One region of the Microbacterium sp. KHB019 genome, then DNA from elsewhere that is predicted to be linked to it. Evidence: predicted binding sites of a transcription regulator. Region 1 holds the regulator's gene; each other region holds the start of a gene.
The links. Region 1 encodes LexA, which represses DNA repair genes until DNA is damaged. Its sites were predicted from a motif close to TCGAACANNTGTTCGA; they were not measured.
Positions count from the first base shown of each region.

Region 2: the regulator LexA is predicted to act here: its motif matches at 2,976-2,991, upstream of KHB019_RS08005 (HNH endonuclease signature motif containing protein).
Region 3: the regulator LexA is predicted to act here: its motif matches at 5,293-5,308, upstream of recA (recombinase RecA).

Region 1 covers NZ_JBBDHF010000003.1:340,885-350,859, reverse strand. Annotated here, with positions in the region: gene KHB019_RS12980 (SseB family protein) at 1-323, opposite strand, end outside; gene priA (bifunctional 1-(5-phosphoribosyl)-5-((5-phosphoribosylamino)methylideneamino)imidazole-4-carboxamide isomerase/phosphoribosylanthranilate isomerase PriA) at 307-1,053, opposite strand; gene hisH (imidazole glycerol phosphate synthase subunit HisH) at 1,144-1,773, opposite strand; gene hisB (imidazoleglycerol-phosphate dehydratase HisB) at 1,770-2,393, opposite strand; gene KHB019_RS12960 (histidinol-phosphate transaminase) at 2,390-3,484, opposite strand; gene KHB019_RS12955 (LysM peptidoglycan-binding domain-containing protein) at 3,498-3,860, opposite strand; gene lexA (transcriptional repressor LexA) at 4,124-4,810, shown strand; gene KHB019_RS12945 (S9 family peptidase) at 4,926-6,809, shown strand; gene smpB (SsrA-binding protein SmpB) at 6,831-7,307, opposite strand; gene ftsX (permease-like cell division protein FtsX) at 7,367-8,284, opposite strand; gene ftsE (cell division ATP-binding protein FtsE) at 8,281-9,261, opposite strand; gene prfB (peptide chain release factor 2) at 9,331-9,975, opposite strand, start outside.
Region 2 covers NZ_JBBDHF010000002.1:323,634-333,608, reverse strand. Annotated here, with positions in the region: gene KHB019_RS08010 (S8 family peptidase) at 1-1,311, shown strand, start outside; gene KHB019_RS08005 (HNH endonuclease signature motif containing protein) at 1,379-2,965, opposite strand; gene KHB019_RS08000 (pirin family protein) at 3,160-4,107, opposite strand; gene KHB019_RS07995 (GNAT family N-acetyltransferase) at 4,104-4,427, opposite strand; gene recQ (DNA helicase RecQ) at 4,495-6,522, shown strand; gene KHB019_RS07985 (OsmC family protein) at 6,561-6,968, opposite strand; gene KHB019_RS07980 (acyl-CoA dehydrogenase family protein) at 7,255-9,309, shown strand; gene KHB019_RS07975 (DNA-3-methyladenine glycosylase I) at 9,394-9,966, shown strand.
Region 3 covers NZ_JBBDHF010000001.1:637,912-647,886, forward strand. Annotated here, with positions in the region: gene dapF (diaminopimelate epimerase) at 1-286, opposite strand, end outside; gene KHB019_RS03185 (dihydrofolate reductase family protein) at 322-843, opposite strand; gene miaA (tRNA (adenosine(37)-N6)-dimethylallyltransferase MiaA) at 840-1,766, opposite strand; gene miaB (tRNA (N6-isopentenyl adenosine(37)-C2)-methylthiotransferase MiaB) at 1,759-3,309, opposite strand; gene KHB019_RS03200 (regulatory protein RecX) at 3,342-3,953, opposite strand; gene recA (recombinase RecA) at 4,040-5,095, opposite strand; gene KHB019_RS03210 (DUF3046 domain-containing protein) at 5,337-5,561, opposite strand; gene KHB019_RS03215 (helix-turn-helix domain-containing protein) at 5,586-5,894, opposite strand; gene KHB019_RS03220 (CinA family protein) at 6,039-6,521, opposite strand; gene pgsA (CDP-diacylglycerol--glycerol-3-phosphate 3-phosphatidyltransferase) at 6,518-7,096, opposite strand; gene KHB019_RS03230 (FtsK/SpoIIIE family DNA translocase) at 7,096-9,843, opposite strand; gene KHB019_RS03235 (ribonuclease J) at 9,930-9,975, opposite strand, start outside.

The sequences.
Region 1 (9,975 bases):
ACGATGGACAGCTCCTGGGTCTTGTCGACGGCAAGACCGCTGGGCGCGACGCCCTCCTCCCCCTTCTCGGCGATGAGGGGTATCAGGACTCGAGCAGAACGGAAGGCGTCGACGACCTCGACCTGCGAGCCCTCACCCGCGCGGAAGCGGAGCAATGCGTCGAGCAGGGCCGGGTCTGCCGAGCCGTCGTCAGCGGAGTGCGGGTTGGACTCGAAGCTGCGCCCCTCCCACGGGACACCGGCCGAATCGCCGGCCCCGACGGTCGACGCGGAGTCTCCGTCGCCGTGACCGTGACCGCAGGCGTCGTCAGTCGCCGGCGACATCCAGTGCCTCTGCCAGCGTGAACGCGCCGGCGTAGAGAGCCTTGCCGACGATCGCGCCTTCGACGCCAAGCGGTACGAGTTCGCGAAGCGCCGCGATGTCGTCGAGGCTCGAGATGCCTCCCGACGCCACGACGGGCTTCGGCGTACGAGAGGTGATCTCGCGCAGCAGGTCGATGTTCGGGCCGCGCAGCGTGCCGTCCTTGGTGACGTCGGTCACGACGTACCGGCTGCAGCCGGCGTCCTCGAGCCGTGCGAGCACCTCCCACAGGTCGCCGCCCTCCTTCGTCCAGCCGCGCGCGGCGAGGGTCGTGCCGCGCACGTCGAGACCGACGGCGACGGCCTCGCCGTAGCGACTGATGACGTCGGACGCCCATTCGGGGTTCTCGAGCGCGGCCGTGCCGAGATTGATCCGCGCTGCGCCGCTCTCGAGCGCGGCCTCAAGGCTGGCGTCGTCACGGATGCCGCCGGAGAGCTCGATGTTGACGTCGCGGTGCTGCTTGATGACCTTGCGCAGGATCGCCGTGTTGCTTCCGCGCCCGAACGCCGCGTCGAGGTCGACGAGGTGGATCCACTCCGCCCCCTGGTCGACCCATTCACGAGCCGCGTCGAGCGGGTCGCCGTAGCTGGTCTCCGACCCGGCCTCGCCCTGCGTCAGACGAACCGCCTTGCCACCGGCGACGTCGACAGCCGGAAGAAGGGTGAGCTTGGGGGTGGACGCGAAGTCGTTCATGTCATCCTCGGGTGGGTGAAGTGCGCCGAAAGGCGAGCACGAGATCCGAGAGTAGCCCGGCTCGATGCAGGGTTCAAAACGTCGACGTCATCAGAGGCTGTCGACCCAGTTCCGGAGCAGCCGGATGCCGGCGTCGCCGGACTTCTCGGGGTGGAACTGCGTCGCCGAGAGCGGCCCGTTCTCGACGGCTGCGAGGAAGGGCTCGCCGTAGGTCGTCCAGGTGAGCTTGGGCTCCGGGAACGGCGCGATGACGTCGAGCTCCCACTTCTGCGCTGCGAAGGAGTGCACGAAGTAGAAGCGCTCCTCCTCGATGCCGCGGAACAGGACGCTGCCCTCATCCGGCGTCACCGTGTTCCAGCCCATGTGCGGCAGGACGGGCGCGTTGAGTTCGGTGACGGTGCCCGGCCATTCGCCGAGGCCATCGACGTTCTGGCCGCGTTCGACGCCGTGCTCGAAGAGCACCTGCATACCGACGCACACGCCGAGCACCGGGCGCCCTCCGGCCAGACGCCGGTCGATGATCTCGTCGCCGCCCTGCGCGAGCAGAGCCGCCCGAACGGCGGCGAACGCGCCGACACCGGGGACGAACAGCCCGTCAGCCTCAAGCGCCTCCGCGCGGTCACCGGTGAGTCTCGCGTCCGCGCCGGCCGCGGCCAGCGCCTTGACGGCGGAGTGGACGTTGCCGGAGCCGTAGTCGTATACGACGACGGTGCGAGTCACAGTGCGCCCTTCGTCGACGGGATCCCGTCGACGAGCGGATCGAGCGACTTCGCCTGACGGAACGCACGGGCGAACGCCTTGAACTCCGCTTCGGCGATGTGGTGCGGATCGCGACCGCCGAGCACGCGGACGTGCACGGTGAGTCCGGCGTTGAAGGAGATCGCCTCGAACGCGTGGCGCACCAGAGAACCGGTGAAATGTCCGCCGATGAGGTGGTGCTCGAATCCTTCGGGCTCGCCGGTGTGCACGAGGTAGGGGCGGCCGCTGATGTCGACGACCGCCTGAGCGAGCGCCTCGTCGAGCGGGACGAGCGCATCTCCGTATCGCGAGATGCCCGACTTGTCTCCGAGCGCCTCGAGGATCGCCTGGCCGAGCACGATCGAGACGTCTTCCACCGTGTGGTGAGCGTCGATGTGCGTGTCGCCGGATGCTCGGACGGTGAGGTCGGTGAGCGAGTGCTTCGCGAACGCCGTGAGCATGTGGTCGAAGAACGGCACCGACGTGTCGATGCGGCTCTGCCCCGTGCCGTCGAGGTTCAGTTCGAGTTCGACGGTCGACTCGGACGTGCTGCGGGTTCGCTGCGCGGTGCGGGAAGCCTCGGCAGTTCGGGAAGCGCTCATGAGCCCGAGTCTATCGACGCCAGCGCGTCGAGGAACGCCGTGGTCTCGGCCTCGGTCCCGGCCGTCACGCGCAGGTGGTTGGGGATGCCCACGTCGCGGACCAGCACTCCGCGCTCGTAGAGCGCTTCGAACGTCGCGCGCGGGTCGGGCACACCACCGAAGAGGACGAAGTTCGACCAGGACTCGTGCGGCTGATAGTCGAGTGCCTCGAGGGTCGCGGTGATGCGATCGCGCTGCTCGACGATCTCATCCACCATGCCGAGCATGATGTCAGCATTTCGCAACGCCGCCACTGCGGCAGCCTGCGTCAGTGCACTGAGGTGGTACGGAAGCCGGACGAGTCGCAGAGCGTCGATGAAGGCCGGGTCGGCCGCGAGGTAGCCCACCCGCGCTCCCGCGAAAGCGAACGCCTTGCTCATGGTCCGCGATACGGCCAGACGCGGGCGCCCTTCGAGCAGTGTGAGTGCGGAAACGGCATCCCGGGGCGCGAACTCCTGGTACGCCTCGTCCACCACGACGATGCCGCTCGTCGCCTCGTAGACGGCCTCGACCACATCGAGGTCGAGTGGCGTTCCCGTCGGGTTGTTCGGCGAGCAGAGCATGACGATGTCGGGGGCGGCCTGCCGAACCTGGGCGGCCGCCTCATCCGGCGTGATCGTGTAGTCGGCTTCACGCTGGCCCGCCACCCACTGAGCACCGGTGCCCTGCGCGATCAGGGGGTACATGGAGTACGTCGGCGCGAACCCGAAGACCGTGCGGTTCGGTCCGCCGAAGGCTTGCATGATGTGCTGCAGCACCTCATTCGAACCGTTGCCGGCCCAGATCTGCTCGGGGGCGAGGTTGTGGCCGAGGTACTCGGCAAAGGCCTCGCGCAGCGTCGTGAACTCCCGGTCCGGGTAGCGGTTCACCTCGCGTAGAGCCACCGCGATGTCATCCAGGATGTCGCTTGCGACCTCGTCGGGTACGGGGTGGGTGTTCTCATTGACGTTGAGGGCGACAGGCAGTGGAGCCTGAGGAGCGCCGTACGGAGTGAGGCCGCGAAGATCGTCGCGGAGGGGCAAGTCACCGAGGGAAGCAGTCACCCTTCCCATGCTAACGGTGGGATCAGTCGGCGTACTCGGCGGGGATCGCGAGCTCCTGGCCCACCTGCAGAGACTGCCCGCCCAGCATGTTGAGGCTCTCAATGCCGCTGATCACCTTACGCGGGTCCGCGTACGGAGCCACGGACTCCGCGATCGACCAGAGCGTGTCGCCCGGCATCACCGTCACGGTCTCGAAGCTGGCGGTCACGGTCGCTTCGCCCGAGGCGATCGCCGAGCCGCCGCTGATCGCAGCGAAGCCGATGCCGACTGCCAGCGGGAGTGCCGCCAGAGCGACCAGCACCCGACGACCGCGCGTCGTCAACCGGAGCCGCGTTGCAGTGCGTGCGGGACGGATGGACGGGGCGGCGATGCTGATGGTGCTCATGGGACTCTCCTCTGCCTCTTTGGCGTAGCGTTCGCATTCACCGCTCGGCCGGGAGCGATGGATGCGAAGCTACGTTCCGAATTTATCTTCGAATTCGAACATCTGTCAAGACTTCTTCGAAATCGGATCCCAGCACCTGCCGACACGCTCGAACAGATCTTCCGATTACGGCTGTTTCTCGGATACGGTTTCGATAACGACACCCCACCACGGGCCACCGACATTCGAAGAGCAGCCCCGGAATCGCGCACGAAGGAGCCACCATGAGCGACAACTCCGCCACCGACGCCGAGGCGCCTCGCACTCGTCGGCGCAAGAATCTCAGCGCCAAGCAGATGGCCATCCTCGAGGTGATCCAGACGTCGATCGCGAAGCACGGCTATCCGCCGAGCATGCGTGAGATCGGCGACGCGGTCGGGCTCAAGTCGCTCTCCAGCGTCACCCACCAGCTCGGGCAGCTCGAGCTCAGCGGCTATCTGCGTCGCGACCCCGGCAAGACGCGCGCGATGGAGGTGCTCATCGACCTGCCGGGCACCAGCGGGGAGAACCCTGCCGACTCCAGCACGCCCGTCGGGGACGCGGCGATGGTTCCGCTGGTTGGGCAGATCGCCGCCGGCGTCCCCATCACGGCGGAGCAGCAGGTGGAGGAGATCTTCCCGCTTCCCCGCCAACTCGTGGGCAAGGGCGATCTGTTCATGCTCAAGGTCTCGGGCGAATCGATGATCGATGCAGCGATCTGCGACGGCGACTGGGTCGTCGTCCGCACGCAGAACACGGCGGAGAACGGTGAGATCGTCGCTGCGATGCTCGACGGCGAGGCGACGGTCAAGACGTTCCGGCAGCGCGACGGCCACACGTGGCTGCTCCCCCGCAACACATCATTCGAGCCCATCCTCGGCGACGACGCCGTCGTGCTCGGCAAGGTCGTGGCCGTGCTCCGCGCGGTCTGACGTCGCGGCATCCATCGATAGCGCGGAAACCGCCCTCTCCCGCTCTCGGGAAGGGCGGTTTCTGCGTTGTCGGCTGCCGGGCGCGGACGTCCGAGGTCCCGAATAGGCTCGAGACATGCCCCAGCCGCACGCGACGTCACCCTACGGGACCTGGTCGTCCCCGTTCACGGCGACGAGCATCGCCTCGTCCGCGCCGCGCATCGACGGCGCCCGCTTCGTCGGCGACGAGATCTGGTGGGGCGAATCGATTCCTGCCGATGGTGGCCGTGTCACCGTGCGCAGCTCGACCGGTGACGCACTGCTGCCCGCCCCGTGGAGCGCCCGGTCTCGCGTGCACGAGTACGGTGGCGGCGCGTGGACGGCGGATGCCGACGGCACGCTGTTCTTCGTCGATGCGAAGGACCAGCGGGTGTACCGAATGCCACGGGGCGCAGAGCCCGCGCCGCTCACACCCGCCGCCCAGGGCGGCGCAGGCCCGAGCCACGGCGGTCTCCGTCTCCAGAACGGTCGTCTTCTCGCGGTCCGTGAGGATGCGACCGCGACACCGCACCTGCGCGGGATCGTCGAGATCCCGACAGACGGGTCGGCGGCTGCGGACGAGACCGCCATCCGCGTCCACATCCAGGGCACCGCGTTCTTCGCGCATCCCGCACTGTCGCCGGACGGCACCAGGATCGCCTGGGTGGAATGGTCCGGACGCCGTATGCCGTGGCAGGCGGCGTGGTTGCGAGTCTCGTCAGGGGACGACGCATTCGCGAACGTGCGCACGCGAGCGGCCCTGCAACCGGAATGGGCGAGCGACACCGAGCTGCTCTACGCCGACGACCCAGGGGGGCGCTGGGCTCTGCACCGGCTGAAGCTCGACGGTCTCCGCGCGTCGGAGCCGGAGCCGATCGCGCCCGCTGACGCCGATACCGGCTACGGCCTCTGGGTGCTCGGCAACCGGTGGTATCAGCCGCTCCCCGACGGTCGGATCGTCACGGTGCGGACGAACGGGTCCGACGAGGTCGTCGTGATCGACCCCGACGGCTCCGTCCGCCCCCTGGAGGTTCCGGCCACTGCGCACGTCAGCGTCGACGACGTCTCCGGCGCGCGCGTGCTGCTCTCGGGTGGAGGCGCGACCGTGAACGCCGGGTTGTGGTGCGTCGACGCGGATTCTGGTCAGGTCGCCCGCATCCGCGGAGGCGCAGCGACGGATGAGGCGTGGATGCCCCCGGCCGGTCAGCTCACGATCGACGGCGCCCACGGGCCGGTGCACGCTTTCGACTACGCGCCGGCGAATCCCACGTCATCCGCACCATCCGAGGAGTTGCCGCCATACATCGTGTTCGTGCACGGCGGCCCGACTGCGCACGTCGCAGGTGCGGCGTCCGCCGCCATCGCGTATTACACGAGTCGCGGCATCGGCGTGCTCGATGTGAACTACGGCGGCTCGACCGGCTACGGGCGCGACTATCGCGAGCGCCTCGACCACCAGTGGGGCATCGTCGATGTCGACGATGTGCTCGCTGCTGCCCGTGATCTCGCGGCATCCGGCCGGGCGGATCCGGCTCGCATCGCGATCCGCGGCAGCTCCGCCGGAGGCTGGACCGTGCTGTCGGCCCTGGTGCGAGGCGGAGTCTTCGCCGCCGGCATCAGCCGCTACGGCGTGGCGGATCTGCGGATGCTGGCCCAGGACTCGCACGACTTCGAGAAGCACTACATCGACGGGCTCGTCGGTGCGCTCCCCGATGCCGAGGACGTGTACATCGATCGATCGCCGCTCACGCATGCGGACCGCATCGATGTGCCCGTCCTGCTGCTGCAGGGTGAGGACGACCGCGTCGTCCCGCCGTCTCAGTCGCAGGCCATCCGCGACGCGTTGGCCGCACGCGGCATCCCGCACGAGTACGTGCTGTACCCGGGTGAGGGCCACGGCTTCCGGCGAGCGGAGACGATCGTCGACGCTCTCGAGCGAGAGCTCGCGTTCCTGGGGCAGGCGTTCGGGTTCGAGGCCTGAACTCTCGCCCGCTGAGGAGTGCTACTCCCCCATGCGGTTGCGCAGCCGCATGGCGCGCTCTGCCTCACGGGTGTCCTGACGCTCACGAAGCGTCTGGCGCTTGTCGAACTCGCGCTTGCCCTTCGCCAGGGCGATCTCGACCTTCGCGCGGCCGTCGAGGAAGTAGAGCTTCAGCGGCACGATCGTGTACCCGCCGGCCGAGACGGCGTGCTCGAGCTTCTGGATCTCTTCGCGGTGCATCAGTAGCTTGCGCACGCGCTTGGCCGAGTGGTTCGTCCAGTGTCCCTGCGAGTATTCCGGAATGTGCACGGAGTCGAGGAAGATCTCGCCCGCCTTGATGAACGCGTACCCGTCCGAGAGGTTCGCGCGCCCCTGGCGCAACGACTTCACCTCGGTACCGGTGAGCACCAGCCCCGCCTCGTACGACTTCTCGATGTTGAAGTCGTGACGGGCTCGGCGATTGGTCGCGATGACCTTCTCCCCGCGTTCCCTGGGCATGATTCTCTCCTGTGCATCCTGTCGTACGGCCAGCCCTCCACCCTACAACAGAGCGGATGCTACGTACGAAGCCAGCGACGAATCGCGAAGCCGGCGGAGAGTGCAGCCAGGATCACTCCGATCGCGATCAGGATCGGCACGACGATGAGTGCGTCCTGCATGCTCACCCAGGTGGTGATGAACGGCACGCGCCCCTTCAGGTAGCCCTCGACTCCGAAGTGCATTCCCGCGATCACCGCACCGCTCGCGAGGACGGAGCCCAGGAAGGCGGCGAAAACGCCCTCGAGGATGAACGGCGTCTGGATGAAGCGGTTGGAGGCGCCGACGAGGCGCATGATCCCGATCTCCTTGCGCCGGGCATATGCCGAAAGTCGAATGGTCGTCGCGATGAGCAGGACCGCGGCGATCAGCATGAGCGCGGCGATGCCGACGGCTATGTACGTCGCCACCGTGAGCGCGGAGAAGAGAGGTTCGAGGTATTGGAGTTGATCCAGGACCTCCTCGACGCCGTTCACTCCGCTGAAGGCCTCGACGATCACCTGCGACTGACCTGGGTCCTTGAGCGTCACCCAGAAGCTGTCGAACATCTGGTCCTCGGTGAGCACGCTCGCCTGCTCGTCACCGAGCTGGTCGACGAGCTTCGCGTATGCCTCGGCCTTCGTCTCGAAGCGGACATCCGCGATCAACGAGTTCAACGCGGGGCCTGCGAGCTCGGCGCGCACCTGTTCGACCTGATCCTCGGTGGCCGCGCCGTCGATGCAGGTCTCCTCGGTGTCGGACACCGTCGAGCACATGTAGACCGCGACCTGCGCGCGCTCGGTCCAATAGTCGCGCATCGTGCTGATCTGACCCTGCATGAGGATCGCCGCGCCCACGAACGTCAGCGAGACGAACGTGACGAGCACGACGGAGATCACCATCGAGATGTTGCGACGGAGGCCTCCGAGGGCCTCCATCAGAATCAGTCCCACTCTCACGAGGTCGGCCCCACTTCGTCGTCATCGTCCGCAGCCGACAGGCCGAGGCGGTCGGCCACGCCGAGTTCGGCGACGTCGACCTCGGGGAGCACGATCGGATGCGTGCGGGGAGCGGCCGGTGCCGCCGGCTCGGCAGGTGTCTCGGCATCCCGCGCCGCCTTCATGGAGGCGAGCATCTCAGCCGTGAGCGGCTCGAGGGACTCGGTCTCGCGCTGCACCTCCTGCACGGCGGTGAGCGCGGCGGTCGCGGCGGCGCCGCGTTCCTCCTCCGGGACGAGTTGAGGGATCATCGAGCGGTCGCCGTAGCCGCCGTGCGTCTCGTCGCGCACCATCTCGCCGTCGCGCAGCTCGATGACCCGGCGCCGCATCTGGTCGACGAAGGCAGCCTCGTGCGTGGCCATCAGCACCGTCGTGCCGCCGGCGTTGATGCGCGCGAGCAGCTGCATGATGTCGACCGAGGTGGCTGGGTCGAGGTTTCCGGTCGGCTCGTCGGCGAGCAGCACCTGGGGTCGGTTGACGAGAGCGCGCGCGATCGCGACGCGCTGCTGCTCGCCACCGGACAGCTCGTGCGGCATCCGCTTCTCCTTGCCCTCCAGGCCGACCAGGGCGAGAGCCTCTGGAACCGCCTGCTGCACGAAACCGCGCGAGGAGCCGGTGACCTGCAGGGTGAAGGCGACGTTCTGGAACACGGTCTTGGTCGACAGCAGGCGGAAGTCCTGGAAGACCGACCCGATGTGCCGACGGAAGTACGGGACCTTCCGGTTGGCGAGTGTCCTGAGGTCGCGGCCGAGGACGGCGACGCGACCGGTGGTGGGGACATCCTCGCGGAGGATCAGCCGGAGACAGGACGACTTTCCCGATCCGGATGCTCCGACGAGGAAGACGAACTCGCCCCGCTCGACTTCGAAGTCGACCCCGGCGAGGGCCGGTCTCTTCGTACCGCGGTAGCGCTTGGTGACGTTCTCGAACCGAATCATGGCCTTACGAGCCTAAGCGCGGGTTCGCGCCTGACCGCGAGCGACACCCTGTCTGGAGCGGCCGTGAGATCAGTCGTCGTCGTCTTTGCGCTTGCGCCAGCGGATGCCCGCCGAGATGAAGTCGTCGAGGTCGCCGTCGAACACTGCGGCGGGGTTGCCGGACTCCTGGCCGGTGCGCAGGTCCTTGACGAGCTGCTGGCCGTAGAGGAAGTAGGAGCGCATCTGATCGCCCCAGCTCGCGGTGATGTTGCCGGCGAGCTCCTTCTTCTTCGCAGCCTCTTCTTCCTTCTGCAGCAGCAGGAGGCGGGTCTGGAGCACGCGCATCGCAGCAGCGCGGTTCTGGATCTGCGACTTCTCGTTCTGCATCGAGACGACGATGCCGGTCGGAAGGTGCGTGAGGCGCACGGCGGAGTCGGTGGTGTTGACGGACTGACCACCAGGGCCGGAGGAGCGGAAGACATCGACGCGGATGTCGTTCTCGGGGATGTCTACCTCGGTGGCTTCTTCCATCAGCGGGATGACCTCGACCGCCGCGAAGCTGGTCTGGCGCTTGTCGGCAGAACCGAACGGGCTGATGCGAGCAAGACGGTGCGTCCCGGCTTCTACGGACAGCGTGCCGAACGCGTACGGCGCCTCGATCTCGAAGGTCGCGGACTTGATGCCTGCGCCCTCGGCGTAGGACGTGTCCATCACCTTGACCGGGTACTTGTGCTG
Region 2 (9,975 bases), on a different contig from region 1:
ATGAAGCCCGACATCGCTGCTCCTGGCGTGGCGATCCTCGCCGCGACCAACAACGCTCGCAAGGACAAGCCGACCTTCGGCATCCTGTCGGGCACGTCGATGGCGTCACCGCACATCGCCGGTCTCGGCGCGCTGTACCTCGGCGAGCGGCCGACCGCGTCGCCGGCTGAAGTGAAGTCCGCGATGATGACCACCGCGTACGACACCGTGAACGCAGACGGGTCGAAGAACACCGACCCGTTCGCGCAGGGTGCAGGTCAGGTCGATCCGACCAGGTTCTTCGAGCCGGGTCTGCTGTACCTCAACGGCGTGGCCGACTGGGCGGCGTTCCTCGAGGGCAAGGGGCTGGCGGAGTTCGACGGCGTCGAGCCGATCGACGGCAGCGATCTCAACCAGGCATCGATCTCCATCGGCACCCTGGCCAGCGCTCAGACGGTCACCCGTACGGTGACGTCCACTGCTGCAGGCACGTACACCGCGAGTGCTGATGTGCCTGGGGTGAACGTCACGGTCGAGCCGTCGACGCTGTCGTTCGGCGCAGCGGGTGAGACGGCCACGTACACGGTCACGTTCGACAACGCGTCGGCGCCGGTCGAGCAGTGGGCGACCGGCTCGCTCACCTGGACCGGTGAGGCCGGCGAGGTGCGCTCGCCGATCGCGGTCTTCCCGGTGACGGCGGATGCTCCGGCCGAGGTCGCAGGAACAGGCGTCGACGGTTCGACCACGGTCGAGGTCACTCCGGGTGTCGACGGCGAACTGCCGCTGAACCTGTCGGGTCTGACGCCGTTCACGCTGCTCGCCGATCCGGACCACCCGGTGCCAGGTCACTCCGGCGATGAGAACTCGGGCGATGCGAACAAGGACGTCGCGTGGATCGTGGACGTGCCGGAGGGCACGACGCTGTCGCGCTTCGATCTCGATTCGTCTGACGACGAGGGCAGCGACCTCGACCTGACCGTCTACCGCGTGGTCGCACCGGATGATCTGCGGTACTACGAGATGTGGCAGTCGGCGACCGCATCCGCTGACGAGCAGGTCACTGTTCCGACCCCGGCGCAGGGCACGTATCTCGTCGTCGCGAACGTGTACTCGACGAGTGCGCCGATGACGTGGGACATGACCTACGCCAACGTCGGTTCGTCCAGTGAGGGCGCGTTCACGGCGACCCCGAACCCGCTGGCTGCGGTTCAGGGTCAACAGACGAGTTATGACCTCAGCTGGTCGGGTCTCACCGCGGGTACGCGCTACCTCGGTGTCGTGCAGTACGGCGACTCCGACGTGCGGACGATCGTCTCGGTGGACGCGGAGTAGCTGTCACGGGGGCGCCTCGTGCTTCGGCGCGGGGCGCCCTCTCAGTGTCTTCAGGCGAACGGTGCAGTCAGACGAACATCACACGCAGCGGAGGCTCGTCCGTGTACGTGCGCCCGAGCGGACTGGTCCAGAGGATGACGCCGCCATCGAGCTGTTTCGCGGACCATCGATCACGATCATCCACGTCGGGATGCTTGAGCGGATGGTGGCTGGTGCAGAACAGGGCGAGGTTGTCCAGTGCTGTCGGTCCGCCTTTGGCGTGGTCGTGGTTGTGGTCGTTCTGGCAGCGGTGCACGGGCGCGCGGCATCCGGGGAAGCGACAGTGCTGATCCCTGGCGCGCAGATATCGTTTCATCCCCGCCGTCGGGACGTAGTTGTCCGTCTCCACCACCATGCCGCGGGGGTCGACGAAGACGCGGTCCCAACTGGTGGCGTGGCCGGCGAGGATCCGGGCGGCGTCTGTGGTCATGGGGCCGTGGCCGTCGAGGAGCGCGAGGCTGTCGTCGCTTGCGTCCTCCCTGCTGCTGAGGGCTGAGGCGGGGATCGTGACTTGCACGGTTGCCTTGATCGCTTCGAGCGACGTCTCCGTGACGCTGGAGGGGGTTGTGGTGAGAAGGATGTCGGCGAGGAGGTCGGCGCGCAGCTGATCGAGGGTGCGGGTGTCGTGTTCGAGCGGGCCGTACCCGTCGTGCGTCGGCGTGGACTCGTAGAAAGCTGTGATGTCGTCGTCATCGCCGGTCGGGCAGGACTGGTCGAAGCGGTCGATGTAGGCGTCGTCGATGTGGGTCGGCGGAATGGACGCGGCGACGGTGGCGGCCGCGTCACCGCTGTCCTCCCACGGCGGGGTCTCGTCGAACTCGCGTTCCAACCTGCGCAGGAGCTCGTCTTCGAGGGCGTCAGACGGGGGAGGGCCGGAGGGTTCCTGCTGCGCGAGCGCGGTCTCGCGTTCGGCGCGGATCTTCTCGAGTGTGGAGCGTCGGGGGCGGCGCTGGCCCTTCGGGCGTGACTGGATGACCTCGTTGCCCATTGTCGTGAGCCGGTCGTGGATCGCGTAGGCGAGGACTTCGGGGAGGATCGCGATGAGCACCGCCATCCCTTCGCCGTCGGGCTTGACGGCCACGGCGCGGTCGCCTCTGGCCCGCCGGTGCTGCTCGACGGTGCCCTCGGGGAAGACGGCTGCGGCGACCTCGCGCGCTGCAGCCCGGGTGCGGGCCGGGGTCTCCCGCTCGGCGAACGGGACGACCCGATCCTCGTACTCCGCCCGGATGCGGTCGGCGTCGGCATCCCCGGACACTTTCGGAGCTGCGGCCACGATGACATCGGCGTGACGCTTGCTGATCGTTCCGGCGCGGAGGGCCTCGAACGTCGCGGGGAGTGTACGCGCCAGCATCCACGCTGCGGTGATGTGGGCGGCGAACGTCGACGGGGAGAGATGCCCGGCCGCGGCGTATTCGGCGCACATCGACCGGAACGCCATCTCGTCACCGGCCAACCGGTCCTGCGCGAGCAGATCCAGGCGTCGCGCCAGCAGTTCTACGCGCTCCGCTTCCAGCGCTCCGATCCGGGCGCCGACGCCGACCCACTCGTCGAGCAGCTCGCCCTGAAGCACGAGGGAATCCTCGATTGCTTGAGTAGTCGGGCTGAGCGTTGCCATGTACTCAGTTTAGAACATACGTACGAGATTGACAAGAGGAAAATGTGATCGTTTCGGCGCGAAAAGGCCTGGTCTCCGTGCAATCTGCCCTCGGTCGGATGTCGCGCTGGGCTTGTGTGAGTTGAACGCCGACGCGTTGCCGCAGCGAGATGCAGCGTGGACATTCCGTTGAGTCAGAAGAACGAGCGACCTCGTCAGATATGCCGCCGCCGCGGCTTCAGGGTCACGTGGGGCAACTCGGGCGCTGGGATGCGCTCGTCGCCGTGATTCACGACGCGGCCGAATCGTGCGGCCGAAGCATCCGGCGTCTCCCAGTCCGAGCGCGCCTGCGCGATCTCATCATGCGTGCGGGCGGCGAAGTTCCACCACATCACGAGGTCCTCCTCGAACGGCTCCCCGCCGAGGACGAAGATCAGCGCGCCGGCCTCGCTCGACACCGTCACGGACGTGCGGGAGTCGCCGAGATAGAGCATGTCGTTGTGCGACAGCATCCGCTCGTCGTCTTCAGCGTCCACAGCGACCGCCACGTCGCCGTCGACCAGGACGACGGCGTGCTCCCACGCCGCATCGAGCGGCAGAGTGACCCGACTGCCGGCGGCGAGAGCGATCTCTGCGCCAACGATCGGCGTGTACACCGTCGCGGGCGAGCGCACGCCGGCGAACTCGCCGAGCACGACGGTCGCGGTGGCGTCCTCTCCCGAAGCCGCCGGCAGAGTCACCGCAGGCAGCGACGTATGCTGCTCGAACCCGGGCCCGCCGTGCCGCGCCGACTCGGGCAGCACCACCCAGAACTGCAGGGCATCCAGCGGCGCCGGACCGTCGCCCAGCGAGTACTCCGAATGCGAGATGCCGTCGCCGGCGGTCATCAGGTTCAGCTGGCCGCGCCTGAGCGTGACGTCGTTTTCCTCCGAGTCGCGGTGGCGCTGCTCGCCGACCAGCGGCCACGTGACCGTCTGCAGGCCGATGTGCGGATGCGGCTCGACGCGCATGCGCACCTCATCCGGCCCGAACCGGTCGAGGAAGCACCACGCACCGACGGTCGGGATGTCGCGGTTGGGAAGTGTGCGCAGCACGTTCATCGCCCGGACGCCGCCGAGGGGCACCTCGCGCGGTTCGAGCAGGATGCTGCGCCGGCCGATCATTCCGCCGCCGCGGTCGGGTCGTCCGGAAGCTGGGGCCAGCGGATCGTCGCGCCTTCGACCTCGTTGCGCTTCAGATAGCGGGCGATGTACGGGCAGTACGGGACGATCGTCGCACCGGAGCTGACGGCATCCGCCAGCGCCTGCGCGGCGAGGATCGGCGCCAGGCCCTTGCCCTGAAACGCCGGATCGAGCTCGGTGTGCACGAACAGGATCTCGCCCGGACGCTCCTTGTACTCGGCGAACCCGGCGAGTACGTCGCCGATGTGGATCTCGTAGCGCGAGTTGTCTGCGTTGCGGGTGACAGTGGGCTCGTCGGTCATGGCTGCTCCCTTGCTCTATCCCCACCCTAGATCCGCCTGTGTCGGCGCGGGTCGTTACGCTGGAGGGATGCCCCAGAACCCCGATGGCCGGTCACCCCGTGACCCGTACGAGGATCTGCCCTGGCCGGATGCTCCGTGGGACGACGCCCCACCACCCGAAGACATGGACTGGGAGCCGCAGGGCGCCGGCTACGAACCGCCCCTCGACTGGGGCGACGGCCCGTCGACTCCGGTTGCGGCCGCCGTGCCGGCATCCGCCCAGAAGGAAGCGACGCCGTCGCGCTACGCGACCGCCGCCGAGGCGCTGCACACGGTCTTCGGCTACGACGCGTTCCGCGGTGACCAGGCCGCGATCGTCGAGCAGGTGATCGGCGGCGGGGATGCCGTCGTCCTCATGCCGACCGGTGGCGGCAAGAGCATCACCTACCAGGTGCCGGCGCTCGTCAGAGAGGGCACGGGGCTCGTGATCAGCCCGCTCATCGCCCTGATGCACGATCAGGTCGACGCCCTGCGCGCCAACGGCGTGAACGCCGCGTACCTGAACTCGACGCAGGCGGCCTCCGAGCGCGCCGAAGTCGAGCGCGCGTATCTCGCCGGCGAACTCGACCTCATCTACGTCGCGCCGGAGCGGTTGTCTTCGCCGGCCACCACCCGCCTGCTGCAGCGCGGTGTCCTCAGCGTCATCGCGATCGACGAGGCGCACTGCGTGTCGCAGTGGGGCCACGACTTCCGCCCCGACTACCTCGCGCTCGGCGACCTCGGCGAGCGGTTCCCCGGGGTGCCGCGCATGGCGCTGACCGCCACGGCGACCCGCGCCACGCACAAGGAGCTCACCGAGCGTCTGAACCTGGACGACGCCCAGCACTTCGTGGCGAGCTTCGACCGCCCCAACATCCAGTACCGGATCGTGCCGAAGGTCGATCCGCGCAAACAGCTGGTGTCCTTCATCCGCTCGATGCCCGAGGGCGCAGCCGGTATCGTCTACGCCCTCAGCCGCAAGTCCGTCGAGCAGACCGCGAGCTATCTCGCCGCTCAGGGCTTCGACGCGCTCCCGTATCACGCTGGCCTTCCCGCCGAGGTGCGAGCGACGAACCAGTCGCGGTTCCTTCGTGAGGACGGCGTCGTCATGGTCGCCACGATCGCGTTCGGCATGGGAATCGACAAGCCGGACGTCCGCTTCGTCGCCCACATCGACCTGCCGAAGTCCGTCGAGGGGTACTACCAGGAGACCGGTCGCGCCGGCCGTGACGGCGAGCCGTCAGTGGCGTGGATGGCGTACGGGCTCGGCGATGTCGTGCAGCAGCGCCGGCTGATCGATCAGAGCCCCGGCGATCGCACGTTCAAGATGCGGATGGGGCAGCATCTCGACGCCATGCTCGCCCTGTGCGAGACAGTCGAGTGCCGCCGCCAGAACCTGCTGAACTACTTCGGCCAGAATTCCGGCGCGTGCGGCAACTGCGACACCTGCCTCGAGAAGCCGGAGACGTTCGACGGCCTCGTCCCGGCGCAGAAGCTGCTCTCGACGATCGTCCGGCTCAAGCGCGAGCGCAACCAGGCCTTCGGCGCCGGGCACCTCATCGACATCCTGCGCGGCTCCTCGAATGACCGCATCCGCCAACAGAAGCACGACGGGCTCGCGACCTACGGCATCGGCGCCGACCTCTCCGATCAGGACTGGCGCAGCGTCGTGCGGCAGCTGCTCGCACGCGGCATCCTCGTCGCCCAGGGCGACTACGGCACCCTCGCTCCCGGTGAGGCGTCGGGCGGCGTGCTGAAGGGCGAGACCCCGGTGCCGCTGCGCAAGGACACCATGGGGCGGGTCAGCGGGGGCAGTCGCGCTCGTAAGACGTCGGCCGCATCGGATGCCGTGGCAGAAGGCGACCGCTCGCTGTTCGAGGCGCTGCGGGCGTGGCGAGCCGAGACAGCCCGCGAGATCGGCAAACCGGCGTACATCGTGTTCGGCGATGCGACCCTGCGGGCGCTCGCCGAGCTGCGCCCGGCATCCATGGGGGATCTCGACGGAATCACCGGCATCGGTGAGAAGAAGCGCGAGGCGTACGGCGACGCCGTCCTCTCGGTGGTCGCCGCGAACTGAGCTGTGGCGGGGATGCGGAGGTTTCGACCCGCGGGATGTCAACCCGAGTGCGGCTCCGCGTGCACGGCGACGGTCGCGGCATCCTTCAGCAGCTTCGAGACGGGGCAGCGGGCGTGTGCCTGGGCGAGCACGTGCTCGGTCTCCGCGGCATCCGCCCCCTCCACCGACAGATACGCGTCGACGTGGAACTCGTAGCCGGGCCCATCGGACGCATCGTGCAACTCGACCTCGACGCGCACGGCGGTGCGCTGCTTGCGCGTGACGAACACCCGCGCTGTGGCGTTCAGGCACGTCGCCCACGCGAGGGCGAGCAGCTGTTCCGGGTTGCTCGCCTCCGGATCGCGATCCGGGTTCAGCGGTGACGCCACCGCGACACTCATGCCGCCCGCGACGCTGCTGACGCCGACTCCGCCGTCACGGTTGCTCGCCTGTGTCCGGTATCTCATGCCCACCCCTCCACCGTACGCCGCGGTCTCGGCCCTCCGGGCCGCGGCCGGATCGATGGAAGAAGGAGTTCGCCGGCTCCGCGGCGTGAGCAGCCGCGAAACTCTTCTCCCATCGCGAAGTCCGCACCGCGCAAGCACGCCCCGAACGCCCACAACCTGTCGGCTCGCGACAACCCACCTGTGCCACGCCCGCAAGAACGGTTGGAGGGACCATACAGGCGCGTTGGATCCTGGTTGGAGGAGTCCTACGGTTGAAGCATCCTTACTTCTCTCTGAGAGGAACACCATGGTCGACGCCGCCGTCCGCACTTCGCAGAAGACCGAAGACACCAGCCCGCGCATCGATGTGAAGCGCGTCGAAGACCTGCTGCTCGGAACGTGGGCCGACACGCGTCGGACGGCGCGCGAGATGATCAAGGACTCCGCGTTCTGGCGCGATGACTCCCTCGGCAAGGACGATCACCGAGAGCGCGTCCTCAGCCAGCTGCACCTGCTCGTGCAGAACAAGGCCGTGCACCGCGCGTTCCCGAAGCGGTTCGGCGGCGAGGAGAACAACGGCGCCAACATCTCCGGATTCGAAGAGCTCGTCGCCGCCGACCCGAGCCTGCAGATCAAGGCCGGTGTGCAGTGGGGGCTGTTCGGTTCTGCCGTGCTGCAGCTCGGCACGCAGGAGCATCACGACAAGTGGCTCCCCGGCATCATGGATCTCTCGATCACCGGCGCCTTCGCGATGACCGAGATCGGCCACGGCTCCGACGTCGCAGCCGTCGGCACCACCGCGACGTTCGACGCAGAGACCGACGAGTTCGTCATCAACACCCCGTTCCGCGGCGCGACCAAGGAGTACCTCGGCAACGCCGCTCTGCACGGCATCGCCGCCACCGTCTTCGCGCAGCTGATCACCAACGGCGTGAACCACGGCGTGCACTGCTTCTACGTGCCGCTGCGCGGCGAGGACGGCAACGACCTTCCAGGCATCGGCCGCGAGGACGACGGGCTGAAGGGCGGACTCAACGGCATCGACAACGGTCGCCTCTCCTTCGATCACGTCCGCGTCCCCCGCACCAACCTGCTGAACAAGTACGGCGACGTCGACGAGAACGGCGTCTACACCAGCTCGATCGACAGCCCCGGTCGGCGGTTCTTCACGATGCTCGGCACTCTCGTCCAGGGGCGCGTGTCCCTCGACGGCGCGGCATCGTGGGGTTCCGCACTCGGCCTCTACATCGCGATCACCTACGCAACGCAGCGCCGCCAGTTCGACGGTGCCGACGGGCAGGAGGTCGTGCTCCTCGACTACGGCAAGCATCAGCGCCGACTTCTGCCGCGACTGGCGACCACCTACGCGCAGATCTTCGCGCACGACGAATTCCTGCAGAAGTTCGACGGCGTCTTCTCCGGTCGCACGGACACCCCGGATGACCGCGAGGACCTCGAGACGCTCGCGGCGGCCCTCAAGCCGCTGTCGACCTGGCACGCGCTCGACACCCTGCAGGAGGCCCGAGAGGCCTGCGGCGGCGCCGGCTTCATGTTCGAGAACCGTCTGGTCGGGCTCCGCCAGGACCTCGACATCTACGTCACCTTCGAGGGCGACAACAACGTCCTGCTGCAGCTGGTCGGCAAGCGCCTGCTCACCGACTTCGCGAAGCAGTTCAAGGACAAGGATGCCGCGGCCCTCGCGAAGTACGCCGTCGGCCAGACCGCCGGAAAGGTGTTCCACGGTGCTGGCCTGCGCCGCTTCGGTCAGAACATCGCTGACTTCGGTCAGGTCGCCCGTTCGGTCGAGAACGGTCTGCGTGCCGAGCAGCAGCACGAGCTGCTCGCCGACCGCGTGCAGCAGATGGTGGCCGACATCGCCGGCCGTCTGCGTCCGGCGGGCAAGGACAAGGTGCTGGGCGAGAAGCTCTTCAACGAGAACCAGGCAGACCTCATCGAGGCCGCGCGTGCTCACGGCGAGCTGCTGCAGTGGGAGGCGTTCACCGACGCCGTCAACAGCATCCCCGACGAGGACACCCGTCAGGTGCTCACCTGGCTCCGGGACCTGTTCGGCCTGCAGCTCATCGAGAAGCACCTCGCCTGGCACATCATCAACGGACGCCTCTCGACGCAGCGTGCGGCAGCGGTGTCCAGCTACATCGACCGGCTGTGCCTGCGTCTGCGCCCGCACGCGCTCGACCTGGTGAACGCGTTCGGATACGAGCCCGAGCACGTCCGCGCCCCCATCGCCAGCGGCATCGAGCAGCAGCGCCAGGACGAGGCCCGCGCCTACTACGCCGACCTCGAGGCATCCGGCGAGGCGCCCGTCTCGGAGAAGGCGCTCAAGAAGGCCGCCAAGAAGTAGTGAGACACCATGTGCGGCGCGAGACACCATGACTGAGGTGATGTCTCGCGCTCCAGGTGATTTCTCGGGACGTACGCTGGGGGAATGACCTCCCTCCTCACCGGCGCTGACGGACGTGCGCGCTGCGCGTGGGTCGGGGCGGATGCCGAATACCAGCGCTACCACGACGAGGAGTGGGGCGTCGCGCTGCACGGCGATCGCGCGCTGTTCGAGAAGATGGCGCTGGAGGGCTTCCAGGCCGGGCTCAGCTGGATCACGATCCTGCGCAAGCGCCCGCGGTTCCGCGAGGTCTTCGAGCGGTTCGAGCCCGAGAAGGTCGCGGTCTTCGACGACGACGATGTCGAACGCCTGATGCTGGATGCCGGCATCATCCGCAACCGTGCCAAGATCCTCGCCACGATCGGCAACGCCCGCCTCGTGACAGAGATGGCGGATGGCGAGCTCGACGAGCTGATGTGGTCGTTCGCGCCGACGGCATCCAGAGCGCGGCCCACCGCGTTCGCCGACGTGCCCGCCGTGACGGCGGAGTCGACGGCCATGAGCAAGGAGCTGCGTCGTCGCGGATTCCGATTCGTCGGGGCGACCACGATGTACGCGCTCATGCAGTCCGCCGGCATGATCGACGATCACATCGATGGATGCTGGCGCGCGGCCTGATCAGATGGG
Region 3 (9,975 bases), on a different contig from region 1:
GATAATGCGCGAAGACGCGGACTCCGTTGCCGCACATCTCGGCGATCGAGCCATCGGCGTTGCGGTAATCCATGAACCACTCCGCGGCGGGTTCTTCTTCCAGCGCTGCCGCACCCTCGGCGATCGCCGTCGAACGCACGACGCGCAGCACGCCGTCTGCGCCGATGCCGAAGTGCCGGTCGCACAGCGCCGCCACCTGTTCGACGGTGAGATCGAGTTCACCATCGGCATCGGGGATGATCACGAAGTCGTTGCCGGTGCCGTGCCCCTTGGTGAATGCGACCATGCTTCCAGTCTAGGGATGCCCGCTGCCGGCGCCGTTCACTTCAGCACCCGGTAGCGACCGCACATGAATGCACGGTTGCGCGCGATGTCGATGACTTCGAGATCGAGGGCTCGAGGCAGGACCGGCGCTCCGCTGCCCAGGGTCACCGGGGCGTACTGCACCCAGACCTCGTCCAGGAGTCCGGCGTCGGCGAATTGACCGGCGAGATCGCCCCCGCCCACGATCCACAGGTCGTCGCCGTCGGCCGCAGTGACCATGGCGGCGTGGACGTCGCGCACGTCGGCCTGCGTCAGATGTACGGAACCGTCATCGGGGACCGCCAGCTCACGATGCGTGAAAACCCACGTGGGGAGCGTGTACGGCCAGGCGCCTTCGTGATCGAGCACCCATTGGTACGTGGTGGCCCCCAATGCCATCGCACCGAGCATCGCGCGGAAGCCGTCGTACGCCATCGGCCCGTTGTCGTCGATGTCCTGCTTGAGCAGCCAGTCGAGCGAGTTCTCGCTGGTGGCGATGAATCCGTCCAGGCTGCTGGCCGTGTAGTAGTGGGTCGTCATCCCGTCAGAATGTCACGGGGGTCGGACATCGGAGAGATCCACTCGATCTCGGGGTAGCGCTTGAACCACGACACCTGACGCCGGGCATATCGGCGCGTGAGCGCCTGCGTCTCAGCGATCGCTTCTGCCTCGCTCTTCTCACCCGCGAGCTGCGCCAGCGCCTGCGCGTAGCCGATCGCCCGCGGCGCCGTCGTGCCCTTCTCGATGCCGGCGGCGCGCAGTCGCTCAGCCTCGTCGATCATCCCGCTTTCCCACATCTGTCCCACACGGCGGTCGAGCCGCTCGACCAGTTCAGCACGCTCCACATGCAGACCCAGGATGCGGGTGTTCGGATGCCACAGCTGCGGTTCGTCTGGAAGAGCCGCCCCATGCGTCTGGGAGCCCTGCTCGAGAACCTCGAGCGCGCGGACGATGCGGCGACCGTTCTTCGGGTCGACGCGGGCCGCTGTCGCGGCATCCGCCTCGCGCAGCCGCGCGAACAGCACCGCAGCACCCTGCTCATCGAGCTCGCGCTCCAGACGCTCACGGACGGCCTGATCACGCGGTGGGAACCGGAAATCGAAGATCACGCTGGACACGTAGAGGCCGGACCCGCCGACGAGGATCGCATCGCCGCCTCTGGCATGGATATCTGTGATGGCGGCGCGCGCAAGGGGCTGGTACCAGGCGACGGCGGCGTCCTCCGTGACGTCACGGACGTCCAGCATGTGATGCGGGATGCCGCGACGGTCGGGGACGGACAGCTTCGCCGTGCCGATGTCCATGCCGCGGTACAGCTGCATCGCATCAGCATTCACGATCTCCGCCGGATTGCCTTCGTCGCGTAGCCTTTCAGCGAGCGACAGTGCAAGGTCGCTCTTGCCGGTGCCGGTCGCGCCGACGATGGCCCAGACGCGGCTGTCAGCCCCGCTGGAGCTAGACACCGACGCGGAGCGCGGGAAGACCCAGGGATACCGAGCGCGGCGCTCCAGACTCGCCCGCCGGCGCAGGAACACCGCAGGATTCGGTCTGCGCGCGATCCCACGCGTCGCCACCACGGGTGCGACGGATGCGCAGCGGAGCGCCGGATGGGTCATCGGCGAGCAGATGGAACGGCGCACCGTGGGTGATCGTGACCGTGACGACGTCGCCGGGGCGCGGCAGGTCCGAACCCGGTGTGACCTCGAAGTGCACCAGCCGGTTGTCCTCAGCGCGACCCGTGAGGCGGTGCGTCTCGGCATCCTTCTTGCCCTCGCCGACGGAGACCAGCACCTCGACCTCGCGGCCGACCTGCTTCTCGTTCTCTTCGAGGGAGATGCGCTCCTGCAGGGCGATCAGACGGTTGTAGCGCTCCTGGACGACTTCCTTGGGAACCTGGTCCTCCATGGTCGCTGCGGGGGTTCCCTCGCGGATCGAGTACTGGAAGGTGAAGGCGTTCGCGAACCGCGCCTGCTCCACGACGCGCAGGGTGTCTTCGAAGTCCTCATCCGTCTCACCGGGGAAACCGACGATGATGTCCGTGGAGATCGCCGCGTCCGGCATGCGCTCACGCACGCGGTCGAGGATCCCGAGGAACTTCTCGCTGCGATACGAGCGTCGCATCGCTTTGAGAATGCGGTCGCTGCCGGACTGCAGCGGCATGTGCAACTGGGGCATCACGGACGGCGTCTCGGCCATGGCCTCGATGACGTCGTCGGTGAACGCCGCGGGGTGAGGGCTCGTGAACCGGATGCGCTCGAGCCCATCGATCTGTCCAGCGGCTCGCAGCAGTTTGCTGAAGGCCTGACGATCGCCGAACTCGACGCCATAGGAGTTGACGTTCTGCCCGAGCAGGGTGACCTCGATGGCTCCGTCATCGACGAGGAGGCGGATCTCGTTCAGGATGTCGCCCGGCCGGCGGTCCTTCTCTTTGCCTCGCAGGCTCGGAACGATGCAGAACGTGCAGGTGTTGTTGCAGCCGACGGAGATCGAGACCCAGCCGCTGTGGGCGGAGTCGCGCTTGGTCGGAAGCGTCGAGGGGAAGACCTCGAGAGACTCGAGGATCTCGAGCTCGGCGTCGCCGTTGTGCTTGGCCCGCTCGAGGAGAGCCGGCAGCGAGCCCATGTTGTGCGTTCCGAAGACCACGTCGACCCAGGGCGCCTTGTCGAGCACGGCGTCCTTGTCCATCTGGGCCAGGCACCCGCCGACCGCGATCTGCATGCCGTCCTTGCGACGCTTGACCGACGCGAGGTGGCCGAGCGTCCCATAGAGCTTGCCGGCTGCATTGTCACGTACAGCGCAGGTGTTGATGATGACGACGTCGGCCTCTGTGCCGGCATCCGCGCGCAGATACCCGGCGCTCTCGAGAGACCCGGAAAGACGCTCCGAGTCGTGCACGTTCATCTGGCATCCGAAGGTGCGCACCTCGTACGTTCGCCGGCGGCCGTCGGCGTCGACGGCTGCAGAGGATGCCGAGATGATCGTCGGTTCGCTGCGGGGAATAGTCATGGTGCTCTCATTCTACGAGCGGATGCTGACGATCAATCCGAGTCGACGAATCGCACTCCGGAGGGGCGAGCGCCCAGTGATGCTTCGGTCAACGCCGTGCGCGCGGCTGACATCGCCACCGAGCCTCCGTAGCCGCGACGGGCGAGCTGCCCCATGAGTCGACGCAGTGCCGTGTCGAAGTCGAGGCGGGAGAGGGACCGCGCTTTCGTCCGCGCGAACTCGAGGGCCCGGTCGGCGTCATCATCCGGGAGGTCGCCGAGCGCAGTATCGATGACATCGCGTGCGATACCGCGCTGCGCCAGGGCTCGGGATAGCGCCACTCGCCCCTGTCCCTTGCGCTCGACACCGGAGATCACCAGATGCTCCGCCAGGAGCGCATCGTCGAGGTACCCGCGTTCGCAGAACCGGTCGATGATGTCGTCGACGGCCGCGGCGCTGAGGTCGTGGCCCCGGAGCACGCCTCTGGCCTCGGAGATCGACAGCGAGCGCGCGCGAAGCTTGCGAACCAGTGCCTCTTCTGCCTTCTGCGCTGTCTGGTCGGGAACGCGCTCCCCCGACCAGACAGCCGGTGCATGCTGCTCATGAATGACAGAGCGCTTCGCCGGGGTCTGGGTCGGCTCCTCGATCGCATCGGTGGCAGGCAATGCGGAAGCCCGAACGACACGGTCGCCGAAGAGGGGAATGACGGGGGCGAGGCGGTCCACGCCCCCGTCATCGTGATCCTGAGTCATCAGGCCGGGCGACGCTGAGCCAGCTCGTCAGCAGCCGGTGCGGCCTCGGCCGCCGCGGCACCGCCGATGCCGAGCTTCTGCTTGATCTGCGTCTCGATCGTCAGCGCGATGTCGGGGTTCGCGATCAGGAAGTTGCGGGCGTTCTCCTTGCCCTGTCCGAGCTGATCGCCGTCGTAGGTGTACCAGGAGCCGGACTTCTTCACGATGCTGTGCTCGACGCCGAAATCGATCAGGCTGCCCTCGCGTGAGATGCCGACACCGTAGAGGATGTCGAACTCGGCCTGCTTGAAGGGCGGGGCCATCTTGTTCTTGACGACCTTGACGCGCGTGCGGTTTCCGACCGCGTCGGTGCCGTCCTTGAGGGTCTCGATACGACGGATGTCCATACGGACCGACGCGTAGAACTTCAGCGCCTTTCCACCGGCGGTGGTCTCGGGGGAGCCGAAGAACACGCCGATCTTCTCGCGCAACTGGTTGATGAAGATCATGGTCGTGTTGGTCTGGTTCAGGCCACCGGTGAGCTTGCGCAGCGCCTGCGACATGAGGCGCGCCTGCAGACCCACGTGCGAGTCGCCCATCTCGCCCTCGATCTCGGCGCGCGGCACGAGGGCCGCGACGGAGTCGATGACGATGAGGTCGATGGCGCCGGATCGAACCAGCATGTCGGCGATCTCGAGCGCCTGCTCACCCGTGTCCGGCTGAGACACCAGCAGCGCGTCGATGTCGACACCGAGCTTCTTGGCGTACTCGGGGTCGAGCGCGTGCTCGGCGTCGATGAAGGCCGCGATACCGCCGGCGCGCTGTGCGTTGGCGATCGCGTGCAGGGTCAGCGTCGTCTTACCCGACGACTCAGGGCCGTAGATCTCCACGATTCGTCCACGCGGAAGACCGCCGACGCCGAGGGCGACGTCGAGGGCGATGGAGCCTGTCGGGATGACGGCGACAGGCGCGCGCTCATCACTGCCCAGTCGCATGACCGAGCCCTTTCCGAACTGCCGATCGATCTGGGCGAGAGCTGATTCCAGAGACTTCTCGCGGTCTGCGGTGGTTGGCATGACGTGCTCCTCATGTGTTCGCGTGGTGCCGCCTGTAGGCTGTCGCGGCCGCCCCGGCTGGGGCGCACTCTCCGACAAGGCGTATGGCTTTTCGGCCTGTGATCACCGTAAGAGGCACCTCCGACATCGCGTCGGAAACTCCACGAACAGTGGATGACAGCACGTCCAAACCACTTGTGCAGAACGATACGCGCACTTCGAACACATCTTCGACGACACGCCGATCCGGCCGCGCGTCGGCTCAGCGGCGGCGCGGCTCCAGCCGTCCGACACCGTAGCGGCGCTCGGCGGGGACGTCGGTCTCCGCACAGAGCGCCAACCAGATGTCGCGCGGGGGAACACCGGCATCGAGGGCCTCAGCGGCGGTCCGGTTCCCCACCGCGCCGAGCACCAGGTCGTTCATGATCGCGACGGCACGCGCACCGAACTCATCTTCGACCGCACGAAGAAACTCGCTTCGTCGCATCCGCTCTCAGAATCCGTCGTCGCGTCAGTGCAGCGACAGCTCGGGCTCGACCGACGCCACGAGGTCGTCGGGAACCACATCGGGGAAGACCTGGATGCCCTCGAGCACCGAGATGCGGTCGCCCACTTCACGCATGATCATGGAGATGGGAACGTCGAGCGCTTCTGCGACGGAGGCGAGGATCTCGCTGGATGCTTCCTTCTGGCCGCGTTCGACTTCGCTGAGGTATCCGAGCGCGACCGAGGCCTTGCTCGCGACCTGCCGAAGCGTGCGACCCTTCTGCAGGCGGAAGTCCCTCAGCACATCGCCGATTTCCTGCCGTACAAGAATCATCGGAACCTCCTCTCCATTCGCGTCACCGGAGTCTCCTCCGAGCGGATCGCCAGTCTAACGCGACTCCCTGCTGAAAACGCTACCGTTTCACGCTGTGGTTTCGTTGAGAACGACACATGTGTGAGAACGCGAACCTCCGGTCGGCTATTCCCCGAGCGTCGCCAGTGCCATTGCGATCGCTGCGCCAACCGACTCGGCACGGATGGCTGCCCGATCGCCGGCGAAACGGAACTCCTCGGTGCGCACGCCGTCAGACGTCGCGACGGCGATGTGGACGGTACCGACCGGCTGTCCGTCCGGCGAGTCCGGTCCGGCGATACCGGTGGTCGAGATGCCCATGTCCGCCGGGCGACCATCCACCTGAACGGCTGTCCGCACGCCGATCGCCATCTGCGCGGCGACTTCGGCGCGCACAGGTCCGTACTCGTCCAGGAAGGCAGCATCCACGCCCAGCAGAGACGCCTTCACCGGCGTCGCGTAGGCGACCACTCCGCCCAGCAGCGTAGCGGAGGCGCCCGGTACGGAGACGATCTCAGCCGTGAGCGCTCCGCCGCTGAGGGACTCGGCCACTCCGAGCGTCCAACCACGCGCGGTCAGCGCCGCGATCAGCCGTGCGGCCTCGCTCATGCTCGGTCTGCGCGAGATCCGCGCACCTGCGAGATGACGTAGTCGACGCCGCTTGCGACGGTGAGCACGAGGGTGGCGTACATCAGCACGATGCCGATGCCGGTCCACCAGTCCATGCCGATCCACTGATGCAGCGGCAGGAGCCACCAACCGAGCGCGACACCCTGGAATGCGGTCTTGAGCTTGCCCATCCACGCCGCAGCCACGATGTGATTGCCGGCGACGATGAAGCGGTGCACCGTGATGCCCCACTCGCGGATGAGGATGACGATGACGACCCACCAGGGCCACTCCGCGAGGATGGCGAGTCCGACGAATCCGGCACCGGTGAGCAGCTTGTCAGCGATCGGGTCCCAGAGCTTGCCGAAGTCGCTGACGATGTCGTACCTGCGCGCAAGGTATCCGTCGACCCAGTCGGTCGAGATCGCCAGCACGAACAGGGCGCCGGCGACCCAGCGGATGACCACGTCCTCGGCCCCGTACGTGCCGCCGAGCAGGAGAAGCACGAAGAAGACGACGGCGAGCGGGATGCGGGCGATCGTGATCGCGTTCGGCAACTGCCGTGGGATGGCCATCAATCGCGACCCGTCAGACCCCAGGCGTCTTCATCGCCCTGGTCCTCGTCGACTACGGGCTTCCCGTCGAACTGCGCCTCGATCGGATCGCGCCCGTAGTCGACGGACTCGGCAGCCGGGGCCGCAGCAGCGGCAGCAGGGGCAGCGGGCGCGGCAGAAGCCGGGGCATCCTGCCCGCGGAGCTTCGCCATCACCGCAGGCAGCTGCTCGGCGGTCACGAGCACGTCGCGCGCCTTCGACCCCTCGGACGGCCCGACGATCTCGCGGGATTCGAGCAGGTCCATCAGGCGGCCCGCCTTCGCGAAGCCGACGCGGAGCTTGCGCTGCAGCATCGACGTCGAGCCGAACTGCGACGACACGACGAGCTCGGCCGCGGCGAGCAGCACCTCGAGGTCGTCGCCGATGTCTTCGTCGACCTCTTTCTTCTTCGCCGGATCCATCGCCTCTTGAACGTCAGCGCGGTACTCGGGTCGCGCCTGGGCCGTCACGTGCTTGACGACGGCGTCGATCTCGCTCTCCTCGACCCAGGCGCCCTGCAGCCGGAACGGCTTTGACGATCCCATCGGCGAGAACAGGGCATCGCCCTGGCCGATGAGCTTGTCGGCACCTGGCGCGTCGAGGATGACCCGGCTGTCCGTGACGCTCGTCACGGCGAATGCCAGGCGGGAGGGCACGTTGGCCTTGATGAGACCGGTGACGACGTCGACGCTCGGACGCTGCGTCGCGAGGACCAGGTGGATACCGGACGCGCGGGCGAGCTGCGTGATGCGCACGATCGAGTCCTCGACGTCGCGCGGGGCGACCATCATGAGGTCGGCGAGCTCGTCGACCACGACGAGCAGATACGGGTACGGCTTGAGCACGCGTTCACTGCCGACCGGCACCTCGACCTCACCGGCGCGGACGGCCTTGTTGAAGTCATCGATGTGACGGAATCCGAACGACGCGAGGTCGTCGTACCGCATGTCCATCTCCTTCACCACCCACTGCAGAGCCTCTGCGGCCTTCTTCGGATTGGTGATGATGGGCGTGATCAGGTGGGGCACACCCGCGTAGCTGGTGAGCTCCACGCGCTTGGGGTCGATCAGGACCATGCGCACGTCAGCCGGGCGCGCGCGCATCAGCAGGCTCGTGATCATCGAGTTCACGAAGCTCGACTTACCCGATCCCGTGGACCCTGCCACCAGCAGGTGCGGCATCTTGGCGAGGTTCGCCACGACGAAGTTGCCGCCGACGTCCTTGCCGACGCCGACTGTGAGCGGATGAGCGCTCTTCTGCGCGGCTGCGGAGCGGATCACGTCGCCGAGGGCGACGGTCTCGCGGTCGGTGTTCGGGATCTCGATGCCGATCGCGCTCTTGCCGGGGATCGGCGAGAGGATGCGCACGTCGTTGGATGCCACGGCATAGGCGATGTTGTTGCTGAGCTGAGTGATCTTCTCGACCTTGACGCCGTGGCCGACCTCGACCTCGTACTGCGTCACCGTCGGGCCGCGCGAGAAGCCGGTCACCTTGGCGTCGACCTTGAACTGGGTCAGCACGCTCGTGATCTGCTCGACGATCCTGTCGTTCGCCTCGGAGCGTGCGACGGACGGGGGGCCCTCGCTCAGTACGCCGGGCGACGGGAGGACGTACGGAGTGCTGGGCGCCTGCAGACCCCGGTCGCCGGGGCCCTCTGTGCCGAAACCGGAGAGGCCTGGGAGCTCCGGCTGTTCGCCGGTGTCACCGGAGTCGTCGAGCAGCGCGGTGCTGCCGTGCTTGCCGAGGCCAGCCATGACGCCCTCGACGTCGGTGAGCACTTCGGTAGCGGCATCCGAAGCGTCGGCCAGGATCACGGCCTGGTCGTAGGCGTTGTTGTCGTACGGCTCGTCCGTCGGCGTGAGCAGCTCGGTCAGATCCTGCGAGCCGATCCCTTCGTCCGGGTCCTCTTCGCGACCGCTCTTGTTACGACGCCACCACGGCAGGGACTCGTCCTCGGCGATCTCGACGAGGTCACCCGAATCGCCATCGGCGCTGCCGCTCTCCGCTCTCTCCGGGCGCTCGGCGCCGAACATCCAGGCGTACAGATCGCCGAGACGCGCGCCGATCTTGTTCGGCGGAGTCTTGGTGATGATCAGGATGCTGAGCAGCGCCAGCAGCCCCAGAACGATATAGGCGACAATGTCGGTCAGATACGACAGCGGCTCGCCCAGCATCCAGCCGAACAGTCCTCCTGCGGCGCTGAGCGCCGGCATGCCCTGCTTGGGCTCCGGCTGTCCGCCGGCCACGTGGCAGATGCCGGCGATCGAGATGACGAACAGGCCGAAGCCGATGCCGATGCGACCGTTGTCGTGGACGGAAGACGGATGCCGGAACAGCCACCCTGCGAGGATCAGCAGCATCACCGGCATGAGGAACGCGGTGCGGCCGATCAGCCCGCCGACGGTGTACGCGCTGATGTTCTGCGCGATCTCGTTGCCGATGAAGAACCACTCGTCGACCGCGCCGAGGCAGGCCAGGATCACCAGCAGGAACGGGAACCCGTCACGACGCTGGTCCTTCTCGAGAGCCTCGGGGCCGAACGCCCGGAACAGCCCGCCGACGCCGTGCGCGAGTCCGGTCCATGCGCGCACGATGAGCGCGGGCTTGTCGTCCTCGTCGATGTACTTCTTCGGAGCAGCCGGGATCTTCTTCGTCGGAGCCGTCTGCCCCTTGGCGCGCGCCTGAGTCTTCTCCGACGCGCGCGAGGTCTTCGTGGTGCTCCTGGCCATACCCACAGACTACGTTCGGGTGCCGACACAGCCGCGTAATGACGCGGCTTTCCAGACGATCCGGCAGCCCGAACGAACCGTGACGATCAGGCTTCGATGACGAGAGGGACGATCATCGGACGACGGCGCAGC